DNA from 3 places in the Affinirhizobium gouqiense genome. Region 3 is predicted to be linked to each of the others. Evidence: riboswitches for the same ligand, from Rfam matches in the RefSeq annotation. Region 3 holds a riboswitch; each other region holds the start of a gene.
The links. A riboswitch is a leader RNA that binds a small molecule or an ion and turns the genes downstream of it on or off. The one in region 3 is predicted to bind cobalamin.
Positions count from the first base shown of each region.

Region 1: another riboswitch for cobalamin. It lies ahead of QTJ18_RS20820 (DUF1636 family protein); the one in region 3 lies ahead of QTJ18_RS04635 (energy-coupling factor ABC transporter permease).
Region 2: another riboswitch for cobalamin. It lies ahead of QTJ18_RS03690 (ABC transporter substrate-binding protein); the one in region 3 lies ahead of QTJ18_RS04635 (energy-coupling factor ABC transporter permease).

Region 1 is NZ_CP129382.1:2,622,966-2,626,237, forward strand. Features, by position in the region: gene QTJ18_RS20810 (cobyric acid synthase) at 1-784, opposite strand, end outside; gene cobO (cob(I)yrinic acid a,c-diamide adenosyltransferase) at 784-1,398, opposite strand; cobalamin riboswitch at 1,493-1,719, shown strand; gene QTJ18_RS20820 (DUF1636 family protein) at 1,797-2,234, shown strand; gene cobW (cobalamin biosynthesis protein CobW) at 2,247-3,272, shown strand, end outside.
Region 2 is NZ_CP129381.1:507,137-510,408, forward strand. Features, by position in the region: gene QTJ18_RS03685 (FecCD family ABC transporter permease) at 1-810, opposite strand, end outside; gene QTJ18_RS03690 (ABC transporter substrate-binding protein) at 885-1,925, opposite strand; cobalamin riboswitch at 2,108-2,332, opposite strand; gene kdpF (K(+)-transporting ATPase subunit F) at 2,784-2,885, shown strand; gene kdpA (potassium-transporting ATPase subunit KdpA) at 2,905-3,272, shown strand, end outside.
Region 3 is NZ_CP129381.1:723,348-726,619, forward strand. Features, by position in the region: gene QTJ18_RS04630 (adenine deaminase) at 1-1,192, shown strand, start outside; gene QTJ18_RS04635 (energy-coupling factor ABC transporter permease) at 1,256-1,933, opposite strand; cobalamin riboswitch at 1,987-2,209, opposite strand; gene QTJ18_RS04640 (enoyl-CoA hydratase/isomerase family protein) at 2,245-3,272, opposite strand, start outside.

The sequences.
Region 1 (3,272 bases), on a different replicon from region 3:
GCACCGCGATGCGGATCTGCGCAAAAGCTTTGGAGACGGGCACCGAATTCAGCGCCAGCGCATCTTCCGCCGGCAGCCGCATGGCGTCGGCAAAATGCGGCAGGAGACCGATCGGGTTCCAGCCGGTGAAGGCCTCGATCATCCGCATGCCATCGGCAAACAGACTGGGGTCGCCGCGGAAGCGATTGACGATGAAGCCTTCGATGAGAGCGGCATCCGCCGGGTCGAGGACCGTCCTGGTGCCGGCGAGGCTTGCAATGACGCCGCCGCGATCGATATCGCCGATCAGCACGACCGGCACGTTTGCTGCGCGGGCAAAACCCATATTGGCGATATCGTTGCGGCGCAGGTTGATCTCCGAGGCGCTGCCGGCTCCTTCCACCAGCACCAGATCGGCCTTTGCCTTCAGGCGGTCGAAACTCTCCAGCACGCGCGGCATCAGGCGGGCTTTGATCTGCTGATATTCGGCGGCGCGGGCATTGCCCTCGACCTGCCCCTGCACGACGAGTTGCGCGCCCACCTCGCTTTGCGGCTTCAGGAGCACAGGGTTCATGTGGACGGAAAGCGGCATCCGGGCCGCCCGCGCCTGCAAGGCCTGTGCCCGGCCGATCTCGCCGCCATCATCCGTCACCGCCGCATTGTTCGACATGTTCTGCGGCTTGAACGGCATGACGCGGAGCCCGCGGAGCGTGAAAGCGCGCGCCAGGCCCGCCACCACCAGCGACTTCCCGACATCCGAACCGGTGCCTTGGAACATCAGGGTCCTGGCGAGCCGCTGCGTCATCAGAATTCGATACCCGCCTGAGCCTTCACGCCGGCCTTGAAGTGATGCTTCACCAGCGTCATCTCCGTTACCATATCGGCCGCCTCGATCAGCGGTGCCTTGGCATTGCGGCCGGTGGCGATCACATGCAGATCGGGCCTGCGGGCGCTAAGGGTTGCAATGACCGTTTCGAGATCGAGATAGTCGTATCGCAGGGCGATGTTGATTTCGTCGAGAATGAGGAGACCCACCTCCGGCAGCGCCATCATCTCCTTGGCCATCTCCCATGCCCGTCCGGCGGCCGCAACATCGCGCTTCAGGTCCTGCGTATCCCAGGTGAAACCCTCGCCCATCGTGTGCCACAGCACGCGTTCGCCAAAGGCCTCCAGCGCCACGCGTTCCCCCGTATCCCAGGCGCCCTTGATGAACTGCACCACCGCCACCTTGCGACCATGGCCGAGCATGCGCAGAGCAAGCCCGAAGGCGGCCGTGGATTTTCCCTTGCCCGGCCCGGTATTGACGATCAACAGGCCCTTCTCGATGGTTTTCGATGCGACTTCGGCATCCTGGACCGCTTTGCGGTTCTCCATCTTGCGGCGATGGCGCTCTGCCTCGTGCTCCTCGATCTCCTTCATCGGCCGCTCCTTCCATGCCTGTTCCACGAAGCGCCGGACTATAGTCGAAAGCAGACCATCGGCAATGCGCCATTGACACGGGCTTGCGCAAACGCATAGTGAACCCTGCAACGGTCTTTCCCCGGCAACGGGGAAAGCTAAGAGGGAACGTGGTGCGGTGCTCTGCCCCAAAACCACGGCTGCCCCCGCAACTGTAAGCGGCCTCCGCCCGCAAGGGCTGGATCGTCCGGCGCGAAATGCCACTGGAGCGCGAGCTTCGGGAAGGCGGTGTCCGGACCATGAACCGCGAGCCAGGAGACCTGCCGTTGAGGAAGTAAAGTCCAGCCGGGCGGGGTGCTCCGGAAGGGACGTGACCACCCATGCGGATCGCAGATCCGTCGTGGACGCACCCCGCTATGATGAACACATGGGGTGGAGTTTTGGATCTTTCGACCAAACCGGACCGGACCAATTCCAGTGCAGGCGAGGCGCCGCGCGTGGTCGTCTATGTCTGCGAGACCTGCCGTGACGGCAGCGAAGCTTCAGACCAGCCGCGCGCCGGCGCCAGGCTTGCCGATGCAGCCAGGAGCCTGCAGGCGCCGGATGTGGACGTGCGCGCCGTCGCCTGCCTTGCCAATTGCAAGCGCGGCCTGAGCGCCGCCATCCAGAGGGCCGATGGCTGGTCCTATGTCTTCGGCGATCTCAGCCTCGATTCCGCCGGCGATCTTTTGGACGGCGCACGCCTGCTTGCCGCCTCCGCCGATGGGCTGATGCCCTGGAAGGGGAGACCCGACGCCTTGAAGCGCGGCATGATCGCTCGCATGCCACCCCTGCAATCCATATCGAACAAGATCTGAAGGACCGCCATCATGACCCCATCGCTTACCCGTGTGCCCTGTACCGTCGTGACCGGCTTTCTCGGCGCCGGCAAGACGACACTGCTGCGCAATGCGCTCCAGACGATCACCGGCAAGCGGCTCGCCGTCATCGTCAATGAATTCGGCGATGTCGGCATCGATGGCGAAATCCTCAAGAGCTGCGGCATCGACAGCTGCCCGGAGGACAATATCATCGAGCTGGCCAATGGCTGCATCTGCTGCACCGTGGCGGATGATTTCGTGCCGGCGATCGACAAGATCCTGGCAATGGAGCCGAGGGTCGACCACATCCTGATTGAAACCTCCGGTCTGGCTTTGCCGAAACCGCTGATTCAGGCCTTCCAGTGGCCAAGCGTCAAGAGCCGCGTCACGGTCGATGGCGTGGTGGCGGTCGTGGACGGACTTGCCCTGGCGCAAGGCCGGATCGCCGACGATTTGGAGGCGCTGGCTGCCCAGCGTGCCGAAGATCAGTCGCTCGATCATGACGACCCGGTGGAAGAGGTTTTCGAGGACCAGATCGCCTGCGCCGATCTCGTCGTCCTCACCAAGACCGATCTTCTCGAGCCGGCGGATCTCGACAGGGCCCGCGCCCATATCGAGGACCATCTGCCGCGCGCGGTGCGCATCGTGACCGCCGAAAACGGCGCGATCGATCCGACGATCTTCATCGGGCTTGGCCTTGCGGTGGAGGACGATATCGAAAACCGCAAGACGCATCACGATGACGAGCTTGATCACGAGCATGACGATTTCGACAGTTTCGTGCTGGACATCCCGGCGATCGCCAGCCCGGAGGCACTCAGCCAGCGCATTCAGAATGTGACCGAAACGCAGAAGGTGCTGCGCATCAAAGGTTATGTGGAAGTTGCCGGCAAGCCGATGCGGCTCCTGGTCCAGGCCGTCGGCCCGCGCGTCAACCATTATTTCGACAGGCCCTGGGGCTCGCAGGAGGCCCGCCGCTCGCGATTGGTGGTGATCGGCGAAAAGGGCATAGACGCGGCAAAGATCAGCGCAGTT
Region 2 (3,272 bases), 220 kb from region 3:
GATGAGAGCCGTCGCCGGCAGGAGAACGCTGTGGCGCACCCCGACCAGAGCACGCGCCGCATGCGGGATGACAAGCCCGACAAAACCGATCGAGCCGACGATCGCCACCATGGTGGCGGTCATCATGGCCGAGACGCCGACCAGCGCCAGATAGGTGCGCCGGACGGAGATGCCGAGCGATGCCGCCGATTCCGATCCGAAGGTGAAACCGTCGAGCGCGCGCGAGTGCCACAGGCAGACCAGCAGGCCGATGACGGCGGCAGGCACGGCAAGCCAGGCATCCGGCCAGCGAACGCCCGAGAGGTTGCCGAGCAGCCAGAACATGATGCCGCGTGCCTGTTCCGCGGTGGCCGCCTTGGTGACGATGAAGGAGGTGAGGGCGTTGAAGAGCTGCGACCCGGCGACGCCCGCCAGAATGATGGATGCCGTGCCGCGCCCCGCCTTGACGGCGAGAAGGCTGATCAGCGCAAAGGCGAGGAGCGCGCCGAGAAACGCGCCGAGAGGCAAAGTCAGCAGGCCGGCCCCCAGGCCGAGAATGGCGACGCAGACCGCACCGGTCGACGCGCCGGCGGAAATGCCGAGAATATACGGATCCGCCAGCGGGTTGCGCAGCAGGGATTGCAGAACCGCCCCCGACAAGGCAAGGGCCGTTCCGCAGGATGCCGCCACGACGGCACGGCTGAGCCGATAGCTCCAGACAATGCCCTCGTCGATGGGCTCGAGAGGATAGCCGGCATTCCACAGACGATTGGCCACCGTCTGCGCGACCGTCGCGAAGGGGATGGAGGTTTCACCGATGGCAGCCCCCATCCACAGCGCCAGGAGCAGAAGGACGAGCGCGGCGAGTATCGCCACGCCGCGCCTGACCGGTCCCCGGATCCGGCTCACTGCGCAAGACCGGCGTGAGCGATGTCGTTTGCCAGCGCTTCAATGCCGTCGATCGTCCGGATCGTCGGGTTCATCGCCTGCGCATCCATGGAAAAGACATGGCCTTGCCTGACTGCCGGCATGAGGCTTGCCACCGGATCATTCTTGAGGAAGTCCAGTTTTGCCTGCAGGCTGTCGAGCGGATAGCGGCGACGATCCATGGCGCCCGCCACGATGATGGAGGGATCCGCCTTGGCGATCGTTTCCCATCCCACGGTCGGCCATTCGTCATCGGTCTTGATGATGTTGTCGATGCCGAGGGCGGACATGATATAGCCCGGCGCGCCATTCCGGCCGGCGACATAGGGATCGGCGCCGGCGGCGCTGGAGAACCAGAAAACGGCGGACAATTTGCCCTTGGCCGAAGCGATCTTGGCACGGGCAGCCGCCTCGCGGCGCTGCAGGTCCGCAACCAGTTCCTCGCCCTTGGCCTGGACATTGTAGATCATCGCCAGCTCGCGGATCTCCTTGTAAACCTGATCCATCGTGAAGGGCTGGTGGCGAACGCCGTCGCTGGCCGCCGAATTCTCCTTGTCCGCGCAATCGGAAGGAGAGGTATAAACCGGAATGTTCAGTTCCTCGAACTGCTCCGGCTTGGCAACGACCCCTTCCGGTCCCACCTGCCATTGAAATTGAACCGTCACCAGATCGGGCTTCTTGGAAAGGACGCTCTCGAAGCTTGGATCATTATCCGCCAGCCGGTCGATCCCGGCATTGACGGCCTCGAACTGCTTCAGCACCGGGCTGACCCAGAGCGCCGTTCCCACCACCTTGTCCGAGAGGCCGAGCAGATAGAGGATCTCCGTGCTGCTCTGGCCGATCGACACCGTCCGCGTCGGCGCGCGTTGAACGACGATGGTGCGGCCGCAATTGCTGAGCGTCAGCGGATAGGTCGTCTCCACCGCTGCGGCTTGAGCCGGAGCAAGGACGAAGGCGGCCGCGCCAATCGCAAAGGACGAGAAGAACACGCCCGCGCGAAGCAGGTTTTGGATGAGCATTTTCATGATTTCCCCAGACAGGATCAAAGGCCGCAAGACGCGGCGGATACAGCGAAGTTGGCTCCGATCAGTCGCGTGACCGGACAGGGACTTGGATCTGGGAAAACCAGCATGATTCGGCGCCGGAGGGCGCTGGTGGTCAACATGGCATTACTCCTGCTCGGGCATCCCCGCCCGTGACGATGGATCAGTGTTTGACGGCAGGTCTCCTGGCTCACGAATATCCGCCGCTCATCTGCCTTCCCGTACAAATCTGTACAGTGGCATGGCGCAAGGCCACGAGGATGAACGACAATCCGCTTACAGTTGCGGGGGCAGCCACGGCATTGACCCGAAAAGGGGGTCTCACCGTGTTCCCTATTAATCCCCTTCGATACTGGATCGGGGAACCGTCGCAGTGAGATAACGAGGTTCTCATCATCAGGTCAAGGCCTGTTGCGAGACGATCGGCAGGGTAGGGCTCCTGGCGATAGGCCAGTCGCGCGTTCCGGCGCCTCTTGTGCCATCATACTGTCCCATCCTCGCGTCTCTTTATCGTCCTGCCTGGCACGGCCGCAGGCGATGCCTTTGCTCGCCCTTCACCTGGCCCTGCTCGCCTCAATGGCGCCTTTGCGTCACGCGGAGACATACGTAACACTATAACATCCGTCAAGGGTTATTGTAATGTTATAACAAAATCTCGCCTCTTTATGTTTTCTTGATGTCGTGGGCTCGCCTTCGCCATCGAAGCCTGACCGCAGGCCCGGATAAGTTTCCTGCCATCAACAGGAGAACACCCATGCTTGACACCCTCTTCCTTCTGCTCGGCTGCGGCACGCTGCTCGCACTTGGCGCCTATGCCCTTGCCCTTGATCGTCTGTGAGGCCGGCAATCATGTTCGAAGCCCTTCTTGGTCTCGCCGTGGCAATCGGTCTCGGCATCTATCTCGTGGTCACGCTTCTGCGTCCCGAGCGCTTCTGATCCTCCAGGAGATTTCCTCATGACTATTCTCGGGTGGCTGCAGATCGGCCTCCTCTTCCTCGCCGTGCTGATCGCCATCAAGCCGCTGGGCCTCTACATGGCCAAAGTGTTCGCCGGCGATCCGACGCTCCTCTCACCGGTCCTGCGGCCTTGCGAGCAGGCCCTCTACCGCATGTCCGGCATTCGTGCCGACAAGGAGCAGACCTGGCTTGGCTATACGCTGTCCATGCTGGTCTTCTCCCTCTGCGGCTTTCTCGGCCTTTACGCCATCCTGCGCCTGCAGGCCTATCTGCCGCTCAATCCGCAGGGTTTTGTCGGCGTGGCGCCCGATCTGTCGTTCAACACGGCGGTCTCCTTCGTCACCAATACCAACTGGCAGAATTATGC
Region 3 (3,272 bases):
GGAGCCCCGCATCAGCGCCATCCTGCAATCGGGTCTCGACGCCGGTAAACTGATCTGCGGCCATGCCCGCGGCCTCGGCGAAAACCGCCTGGCGGCTTTCATGGCGGCTGGGATCACCTCCGATCATGAACTGACCTCGGGCGAGGATCTCCTCCAGAAACTCAGGGCCGGACTTTCGATCGAGCTGCGCGGTTCGCATGATCATCTCCTGCCGGAATTCGTGGCAACGCTCAATCGGCTCGGCCCCCTGCCGCAGACGATCACGCTCTGCACCGACGATGTCTTCCCCGATGATCTGCATGAGCGCGGCGGTCTTGATGATGTTGTGCGCCGTCTGGTGGCCTACGGACTTGATCCGGTCAAGGCGCTGCAGGCGGCGACGCTGAATGCCGCCCGTCGATTGGGCCGCGAGGATCTGGGCCTGATCGCCAGTGGACGCCGGGCGGATCTCGTCGTGTTCGAGGATCTCCGGAGCCTGCGGGCGCGCCATGTCATCGTCAATGGGAAGGTCGTCGCCGCATCCGGACGTCTTCTTGATCCTTTGACAGCGCTTGAAACTGCCGGTCTGAAGCAGTCGATGAAGATTGACCCGGTCACCGCAGATGGTTTTCGGGTTCCCGCAGCGGGAGAGCGAGTTAGGATTGCGACCATCGACAAGCCGCGCTTTACCGCCTGGGGAGAGATGGAGGCGCAGGTCCGCAACGGCACGGTGGTTCCGCCCGATGGCACGACGCTGATTGCGGTTGCGCATCGACATGGTCGCGCCGATCCGCGTCCGCGTGTCGGCTTCCTGCTTGGCTGGGGCCAATGGCGCGGCGCTTTTGCGACAACCGTTTCGCACGACAGCCATAATCTCACGGTCTTCGGCGGCAATGAGGAGGATATGGCGGTCGCTGCCAATGCAGTCATCGCGGCCGGCGGCGGCATGGCCGTTGCACGCGACGGCGCGATCGAGGCCCTGCTCCCGCTGCCCGTCTCAGGTCTCGTCAGTGAACAATCCCTGGATTCCGTAGCGAAAGGCTTTACCGAACTCCGGTCCGCCATGGACAAGATCGTCGACTGGCAGCCGCCTTATCTGGTGTTCAAGGCCTGTTTCGGCGCCACTCTTGCCTGCAATGCCGGACCGCACCAGACGGATCGCGGCATTGCGGATGTGACGACAGGCCGTCTGCTTCAAACACCTGTGCTGTGATCCTTAAAGACCCCGCCGTTTCATCGCGACAGCGGGGCCAATGATCATGGGAACAGTCGAGGCTCAGGCAAAGCTGTGCAGCCGCTCATTGAACATCGGGCTTCGGCTGAGGCGGCTCAGTGCCTTTGCACCGGCGAGAACGGCAAGATCGATCAGCGGCTCCAGGATGACGACAGTCATGTAGGCGCCGCCGAAGGCCCCGATGTCGGCGAGGTTCTGGACGCTGACGCCGTGACCATACAGCGCCCAGAACGCGACCCAGGCAACGATCCCGCCCTGGAAGGCCGTCGAAAGTGCGAGGGTCTGCGCGTAAGTGAGATCGACATAGGCCGTCTTTGCCGGAATGATGCGCCGCGCCAGAAGCCGGATGCCCCATAGCGGCAGCAGCAGCGTCGTCACATTCATCCCATATTGCGGCAGATCCAGCGGGGCGAAGAAGAGACCCTGAAGAAGCAGTCCGGCGGCAAGGCCGATGGCTGCCGGCCCTGCGCCAAATAAAAGGAGAAGCGTCGAGCCGAGGATCAGATGCACCTCAGAGACGCCGACAGGATGATGCGGCAAGACTTCGAAAAAGCAGAATACGAGGACCGTGGTCGCCAGACTGCGCAGGGCAAGCGCGCCGAGGCCGCTTTGCCGGACGGTCTCACCCGCCATCTTGACTGTCAGTCCAAGACCGATTGCTGCGGTTGCATAACTCAACACGAGTTTGGCGCCGTCAACGACGCCGGGTTCGATATGCATGATCTTCTTCCTTATTCCACGCCCACCGCGTGAATGTGTAAAAGTTCGAGCGCGTGCGCCCAGTGCTGATGGCAGGTCTCCTGGCTTGCGGTTCATCACTTCGTCCACCTTCCCAATTCAAAAGAACCAGTGGTGTCTGGACGTCATTCGCCGCTTACAGTTGCGGGGGCAGCCATGGAATCGTGCCGCGCGGGCATCCCACCATGTTCCCTTCGAAGCGACCTTGCTTCGACTCGTCGGCGCAAGCCGACGAGAACCATCACAGGAAGTCTATCGCCGCGCCGGCCCAATTGGCAAGGCGGCCGTGATCCTCATCCACCATGGGAAGGACGGACAGGATCTGACGTAACGGCAAACGAGGGATCGCCGCCCTCGGCCTCACTGGCCATCTGCGCCAGAAGCGCTGGCGGCACGGCGCCGATCTCCGGATAACGCCAGCGCGGCGAGCGATCCTTGTCGATGATGATCGCCCGAATGCCTTCGACGAAGTCCCCATGCTCCAGCACGCGCGACACGAAACGGTATTCGTTGCGCAGGGCCGTGTTCAAATCATCGGCACGGCGTATGGTCGAAAGCGTTGCCAGAAGGGAGATCGGCGATGCGGCCGTCATCGACGCGAGCGCCTTTTGCGCCCATTCGCCGGGTTCTGTGGCGAGCCGGTCGAGGATCCCCGTCACGCTTTCGGCATCGAAGACGCGCGAAATATTGCTCTCAAGCCTTGCCACCTCACTCTCCGGCGGCTCCGAAGCAAAGCTTTCAATCTGGCTGATGTCGCCGCTATCCAGCAGGCTCTGCTTCAGCGCGGGCAAAGACTCGCGCCGGACATAGAAATCGGCGAAGCCGGCATGGATGGCGGTGGCGCCATCCATCCTGGCTCCGGTCAGGCCAAAATATTCGCCGAGCCTGCCAGGCGCGCGGCGCAAGAGATAGCTTCCACCCACATCCGGGATCAGCCCGATCGCGCATTCGGGCATGGCGACGACTGAATGTTCCGTGACCACGCGATGCGATCCATGGGCCGATATGCCGACGCCCCCACCCATGACGATACCATCCATGACGGCGACATAGGGTTTGGGAAACCGGGCGATCAAGGCATTGAGACGATATTCGTCGCGCCAGAACAGATTGCCGGAGGTGAAGTCGCCACTCTTGCCGTAGTGATACATGGACGTGAGATCACCGCCCGCCGAGAAGGCCTTTTCGCTATCGGCATCCACCATGACCAGAGCAATATCTGGATCATCCGCCCATCTCGTCAGCGCCGCCGTCATCGCGTCGACAACCGGCCGGTTGACGGCATTCAAGACCTTTGCGCGGGTCAGCGTGATATGGCCGA